2 regions of the Nocardia puris genome follow, and region 2 is predicted to be linked to the other one. Evidence: riboswitches for the same ligand, from Rfam matches in the RefSeq annotation. Region 2 holds a riboswitch; the other holds the start of a gene.
What was found. Region 2 has a riboswitch for cobalamin ahead of metE (5-methyltetrahydropteroyltriglutamate--homocysteine S-methyltransferase). Riboswitches for the same ligand answer to the same signal wherever they lie in the genome.
Positions count from the first base shown of each region.

Region 1 (3,515 bases), 3.9 Mb from region 2:
CCTTGCCCTCGAAGCCGGCGCGCAGCGCGTCACCGGAGGCGAATCCGCCGAACCCCGGCAGTGAGGTGGCGGCCGTGAGCCCGTGGATCTGGGCCTCCACCTGATCGGCCAGCTGTTCGTAGCGGCGCGCGCACCGTTCGTGCGCGCCGTCCGCGACGAGTACACCGTCGATCCAGAGCCTGCCCTCGTCGACAGCCTGATTCAGGTTCGTGACCTGTGGCCGCATCGACCGTCCCCCTTCCTCATCGTGCCGCGTGCCCCGCGGCCGTACTCGGTTCTCCCGCGCCGCGCCGACCCCACGGCGGCGCCTGCTCCACCGCGCGCGAGCACACCGTCGCCGCGCGCACCGGCCCGGCCGGTCACTCCCCGGGGGCCGATGGTCCCCGCAATTTTAAGCAGGTACCCGGGCGCGTTGTCCCCCACCGATGTCGCCTTTGTCGTAAAACACCAACGGCCGGGGAAGTCGACACGCGGGGAACCCAGGCCCGCCCGATCGTGGCGCCGGCGGGCTCGGCCGGATTTGTGAAGTGTGTCACGGACTAGCGCGAAGCTGCCGCCGCGCTGTGCGCCCGCTCCAGCAGCCAGGCGACGACATCGGCCGTCACCTCGGCGTAGCGGGGTTCGTGCAGCACGTCGTGGCCCGTGTCGGCGTATTCGTGCCAGCGCGCCCACGGGTGCCGCCCGGCCCATTCGCGCATCGCCTCCACCGGCGCGCGGCGGTCGTCGGTGCCGTGCACCGCCAGGATCGGCAGCGTCGACGGCAGCGGTGTACCCGGCGCATCGGGGCGTCCGCCGCCGAGCGCCCGGCGCGGCACGCCGGACAGCACGAGCCCCGCCAACGCCTCGTGCGGCACGCTCGGCGTGAGCGGATAGCTGGCCTCGACGGTGTTCAGATCGGTGCCCGCGCTGATGTCGGGGACGGCGGCGCCGAGCGTCCCGAGCGCCGTGACGGCGCCGAGCGAATGCCCCATCAGCACCAGCGGGCCCGCCGCTTCGGCACGCACCCGGTCCAGGAACGCGGTCGCGTCGGCCACCAGTTCGGCCAGCGTGCCCGGGTGCAGGGGATCGCCCTCGCTGAGCCCGTGCCCGAAGGTGTCCAGGGCCCACAGCCGGATGCCCGCCGCCCCCAGACTCCGGGCGAATCGGTGGTAGTGCCCGCTGTGCTGACCGAGCCCCGGCAGGAGTGCCGCCGTGGCCACCGCGTTGTCGACCGGCCACCGCCGATAGTGCATCCGGCCGCGCGCGCCGTCGAAGTAGAACATGTACCGATAGTGCCAAAACTTCTGCGACTCAGTGGAGTTCACCGCCCTGCACGGCCACCGGCTACACTTTTCCGCCGATTCGCCGTTCGTGCCCCAGCTGACCCCTGACCGGGCCGTTCACCGACGAGCCCGCCCGCGCCCGCTTCTCGGGGCGGTAGGGTCTGGCCTCGACGCAGGGAACACCGGTGCGAATCCGGGGCTGTCCCGCAACTGTCACCGAGGAGCGAACCGCCGCAGTACGGCCACGACCTGCCCGGGTTGGAAGGCCGGTGGGGAGCGTCGATCCGGGAGCCAGGACACCTGCGTCGGCCGGCACCGGGACGACTCCACGAGGATGGCGATGGACAACTCGATACGACACCGGCGGACACTCGGCCGCCGGGAGATGCTGCTGCGCAGCGCGGGCGCACTGGGGCTGCTCGCGACCGGCGCGCTCACGCTCACCGGCTGCGGTGACGGCGGCACCGGGCCCCAGGGCGGTCCACCGCGCGCGGGCGGCCGGTTGCGCGCCGCGATCGCCGGACGCGCCGCCAGCGTGGACGTGCTGGACCCGCACCTGGCGGGCAGCTCCGCGGGCGGTGCGGTGAGCAAGAACGTATGGGACAAACTCGTCGCCTACAACAACGACCTCACCCTGCGCTTTCGCCTGGCCAGCGCGCTCGAACCCAACGCCGACGGCAGCGAATGGCGCATCACCCTGCGCCCCGGCGTGGTGTTCAGCGACGGCAGCCCGCTCACCGCGCGCGATGTGCTGTGGAGCTTCGAGCGGATGCTCGACCCGGCGCGGCCCTCCTCCGGCGACCTGGCCGTGGTCGACATGTCGCGCACCCGCGCCGACGGCGACCTCGGCGTGGTGGTGGCGATGAAGACGCCGATCGCGGACTTCGGTTCGGTGCTGGCCGGGTGGTACTGCTACGTGATCAAGGACGGCACCACGGTGTTCGACCGGAACACGCTGCCCGTCGGCACGGGGCCGTTCGCGCTGGCGAACTGGTCGCCGGGTGACCGGACCCTGTTGCGCCGCAACGAGAAGTACTGGGACGGCCCGGTCCACCTGGACGAGGTGGAGATCATCCAGATCGCCGAGACCGAAGCGCGCATGAACGCCTTCCTCTCCGGTGCGGCCGACACCGCGCACGAGATGTCCTACCTGCAGGCGCACACGCTGGCGAACGATCCGAACGCGCAGGTCGTCACCCCGCCCGCGGGCCTGATGGGCGCCTTCCAGATGCGGGTGGACGTGGCGCCCTTCGACGACGTGCGGGTGCGCCAGGCGATGCGGCTGGCTGTGGACCGCGAGGCCATGGTCGAGGCGGTGTACTACGGCTTCGGCGAGGTCGGCAACGACATCTACGGCAAGGGCGCGCCGTTCTACAACGACCAACTGCCGCAACGGACTTACGATCCGGAGCGGGCGCGCCAGTTGCTGCGGGAGGCGGGGCGGGAGAACCTGACCGTCACGCTGCCGACGGCCGACGCGATCCCCGGCATGGTCGAGTCCGCGACGCTGTTCGCCGAGCACGCCAAGGCCGCGGGCATCACCATCCGGCTCGAAACCGTGCCTGCCGACACCTATTTCACCGAGGTGGTGGGCACAGCGCCGCTCTCCCACATCGGTTGGTGGAACTACAGTCTGGACTACTTCTACGGCCAGACGATGACCAGCGATTCGCCCAGCAACGACTCCGGCTGGCGCCGCCCGGCGTGGGACGCCACGTTCGCGGCCGCCCGCGCGGAGATGAACCAGGAGCGCCGCAGGCAGCTGTATTTCGAACTCCAGGAAGAACTCTGGAACGAGGGCGGCTACATCCTGCACAGCTTCGCCAAGCGTCCCGATGTCGCGCACGTCCGCGTGCAGGGCGTGCGCGACGGCGTGCCGGGCACCGACGACTGGGCGAACTTCACCACCACCTGGTTGGCGGAGTAGCGGTCTCGCGGTGATCCGCTATCTGCTGCGCCGCGTCGGCGGCGCGATCGCGGTGCTGTTCGCGGTCGCGCTGGTGGTGTTCGGCCTGTTCGAGCTGCTGGATTCCGATGCCGCCGCCGTGGCGTTGAGCCGCCACGGCGGCGGTCAGCCGACGGCCGAACAGCTCGCGGCCAAACGCGCCGAACTCGGGCTCGACCGGCCCGCGCCGGTCCGATTCGCGGAGTGGACCGGCGATTTCGTGCGCGGCGACCTCGGCGATTCGCTGCTGTCGGGGCGGCCGGTGCGCGAGGTGCTGCTCGGCCGCCTCGGCAATTCCGTGGTGCTGG
Region 1 covers NZ_CP107943.1:3,533,924-3,537,438, forward strand. Annotated here, with positions in the region: gene OHB21_RS16185 (hypothetical protein) at 1-226, opposite strand, end outside; gene OHB21_RS16190 (alpha/beta hydrolase) at 540-1,262, opposite strand; cobalamin riboswitch at 1,437-1,564, shown strand; gene OHB21_RS16195 (ABC transporter substrate-binding protein) at 1,603-3,189, shown strand; gene OHB21_RS16200 (ABC transporter permease) at 3,200-3,515, shown strand, end outside.
Region 1: it holds a riboswitch for cobalamin, as region 2 does, so the genes downstream of both, OHB21_RS16195 (ABC transporter substrate-binding protein) here and metE (5-methyltetrahydropteroyltriglutamate--homocysteine S-methyltransferase) in region 2, are expected to answer to the same signal.

Region 2 (3,515 bases):
CGCGCGCGCCGCCGCCGCGGGCAGATCGCGGCCGCGGCAGGTGAGCTTGACCAGCATGGAGTCGAAGTAGGCCCCGATCTCGGCGCCCAGGTTCGCGCCGCCGTCCAGGCGGATGCCCGCGCCGCCCGGCGTGCGGTAGGCGGTGATGCGGCCGGTGTCGGGGCGGAACCCGTTGGCCGGGTCCTCGGTGGTGATGCGGCATTGCAGGGCCGCGCCGCGGATCGACACGCTGTCCTGGCTCAGGCCGAGGTCGGCCAGGGTCTCCCCCGCCGCGATGCGCAGCTGCGACTGCACCAGGTCGACGTCGGTGATCTCCTCGGTGACCGTGTGCTCGACCTGGATGCGGGGGTTCATCTCGATGAAGACGTGGTTGCCGCGCTCGTCGAGCAGGAACTCCACGGTGCCCGCGCAGCTGTAGCCGATCTGGCGGGCGAAGGCCACCGCGTCGGCGCAGATACGTTCGCGCAGCGCGGGATCCAGGTTCGGCGCGGGCGCCAGCTCGATCACCTTCTGGTGGCGGCGCTGCACCGAACAGTCCCGCTCGAACAGGTGCATCACGTTGCCGTGCTGGTCGGCCAGGATCTGCACCTCGATGTGGCGCGGATTCACCACGGCCTGTTCGAGGAACACGGTCGGGTCGCCGAACGCGGACTCGGCCTCGCGCGAGGCGGCCTCGATGGATTCGCGCAACTGCTCGGGCGCGGCCACCCGGCGCATGCCGCGCCCGCCGCCGCCCGCGACCGCCTTGACGAAGATCGGGTAGTCGAGTTCGGCTGCGGCGGCGAGCAGTTCGTCCACGTCGGCCGAGGGCGCACTGGACTTCAGCACGGGCAGACCGGCCGCGCGGGCGGCCTCGATGGCGCGCGCCTTGTTGCCCGCGAGTTCGAGGACCTCCGCCGAGGGGCCGATGAAGGTGATGCCGGCGCGCGCGCAGGCGGCCGCCAGATCGGGGTTCTCGGAAAGGAATCCGTAACCGGGGTAGACGGCGTCGGCGCCCGCGGTCTTGGCCGCGTCGATGATCGCCTCGATGGAGAGATAGGCGCGGACGGGGTGGCCGACCTCGCCGATCTGGTAGGACTCCGCGGCCTTCAGCCGGTGGACCGAGTTGCGGTCCTCGTACGGGAAGACGGCGACCGTCCCGATGCCGAGTTCGTAGGCCGCGCGGAAGGCGCGGATGGCGATCTCGCCACGATTGGCAACCAAGACTTTCGAGAACATCGGTCCAACGTACCTGCCCCCGGAATCGGCTCCTACATGGAACTACCCTTCGCAGCGATCTTCACAACCAGACATAGCAACGGTGCGAAGTTGCGTTCATCCGGCCGTCACATCTCACCGCCCGCCCGCGACCGCGGTGCGCGCCCGCGACGGGTACCCGCACGGAATAACCGCGGCGTCTTTTATGCTGGACGACGCAGCTGGTTCTCCAGTGCGCCGACGAGATGGAGCCCCTACGTCGCGCGCCGGAGTCGAAGCCCGCCCCGGCCAGCCGGGCGCGAGTGAGAGGGAACCCGGTGGGAATCCGGGACTGTCCCGCAGCGGTATGCAGGAACGAACACCGTCATCGAGCACTGGGCGCGAGTCCGGGAAGCGACGGTCAGTAGGTCGGCCGGGAGCCCCCGCGCCGGTGCCCGCGAGTCCGAAGACCTGCCAGTTGTGCCGGATACGCCGTATCCGGCGGCCACCGCCTCGTGGATTGGGCGCGCGGACCACCAGTGACGACATCCGGGCTCCGTTGCACACGGCTGCCCGCGAGGTCCGCTGGTCGACGCCGCCCGCATGGCGATGGCTCACGACCTAGGCACTGGAGCACAACCGTGACTGTTTCCCAGACTCCTTTCACCGCAACGGTTCTCGGCCTGCCCCGGGTGGGGCCGCGGCGCGAGCTGAAGCGCGCCACCGAGTCCTACTGGGCCGGGCGCATCGACGCCGTGGCGCTGCACCGGGTGGCGGCCGATCTGCGCGAGGCGCAGTACGCCGAGCTCACCGCGGCCGGGCTCGACTCGATCCCGGTGGGCACCTTCTCCTACTACGACCAGGTGCTCGACACCGCCGTGCTGCTGGGCGCGCTGCCCGAGCGGGTGGCGGGCATCGCCGATCCGCTGGACCGCTACTTCGCGGCCGCGCGCGGCAACGATTCGGTGGAACCGCTGGAGATGACCAAGTGGTTCGACACCAACTACCACTACCTGGTGCCCGAGATCGGTCCCGACACCGTGTTCTCGCTGCACCCGGAGAAGCTGATCGACGAGCTGGCCGAGGCGCGGGGGTTCGGCGTGCCCGCGCGGCCCGTGGTGGTGGGCCCGATCACCTTCCTGAAGCTGGCCAAGGCCACCGAAGGCGCGGCACTGGATCGACTCGGCGAGCTGGTCCCGCTCTATCGCGAGCTGCTGCGCAAGCTGGCGGCCGCCGGTGCGGAGTGGGTGCAGATCGATGAGCCGTCGCTGGTCACCGACCTCACCGACGATGAGATCGCCCTGGTGCGCTCCACTTACACCGAGCTGACGGCGGGCGAGGACCGCCCGGCCGTGCTGGTCGCCACCTACTTCGGCGACCCCGGCCCGGCCCTGGCCGCGCTGGCCGGCACCGATGTGGAGGGCATCGCGCTCGACTTCACCGCGCCGATCGAGCTGTCCGCGGTGGCCTCGCTGCCCGCGCTGGCGGGCAAGTTGCTGGTCGCGGGCGTGGTGGACGGCCGCAACGTGTGGCGGGCGAACCTCGACGACGCGCTCACCACGCTGGGCACCCTGCTGGGCAGCGCGGGCGGCGTCGCGGTGTCGAGCTCCTGCTCGCTGCTGCACGTGCCCTATTCGCTGGAGCCGGAGACCGGCCTGGACGCGCGGCTGCGGGCCTGGCTGGCGTTCGGCGCGGAGAAGGTCGCCGAGGTGCGAGTGCTGGCCACCGGTCTGCACCAGGGCACCGAGGCGATCGCCGACGAGCTGGCCGCGGCCCGTGCGGCGGCGACCTCGCGCACCGAGGACCCGCGCCTGGCGGACGCGCAGGTTCGCGCCCGCCTGGCCGCGCTCGGCCCCGACGCCGCGCGTCGCGCCCCGGCCGACGAGCGGCGCGCGGTGCAGCAGGCCCGCCTGAACCTGCCGCCGCTGCCGACCACCACCATCGGCTCCTACCCGCAGACCTCGGCGATCCGCCTGGCTCGCGCCGCGCTGCGCAAGGGCGAGATCGACGAGGCCGAGTACACCGCGAGGATGCGCTCGGAGATCGCCGACGTGGTGGCGCTGCAGGAGAAGCTGGGCCTGGACGTGCTGGTGCACGGCGAGCCGGAGCGCAACGACATGGTGCAGTACTTCGCCGAGCAGCTCGACGGCTTCGCGGCCACCGAGAACGGCTGGGTGCAGTCCTACGGCACCCGCTGCGTGCGCCCGCCGATCCTGTTCGGCGACGTCGCGCGCCGCGCGCCGATGACGGTGGACTGGATCACCTACGCCCAGTCGCTCACCGACAAGCCGGTCAAGGGCATGCTGACCGGTCCGGTCACCATCCTGGCGTGGTCGTTC
Region 2 covers NZ_CP107943.1:7,671,652-7,675,166, forward strand. Annotated here, with positions in the region: gene OHB21_RS35605 (pyruvate carboxylase) at 1-1,218, opposite strand, end outside; cobalamin riboswitch at 1,505-1,649, shown strand; gene metE (5-methyltetrahydropteroyltriglutamate--homocysteine S-methyltransferase) at 1,818-3,515, shown strand, end outside.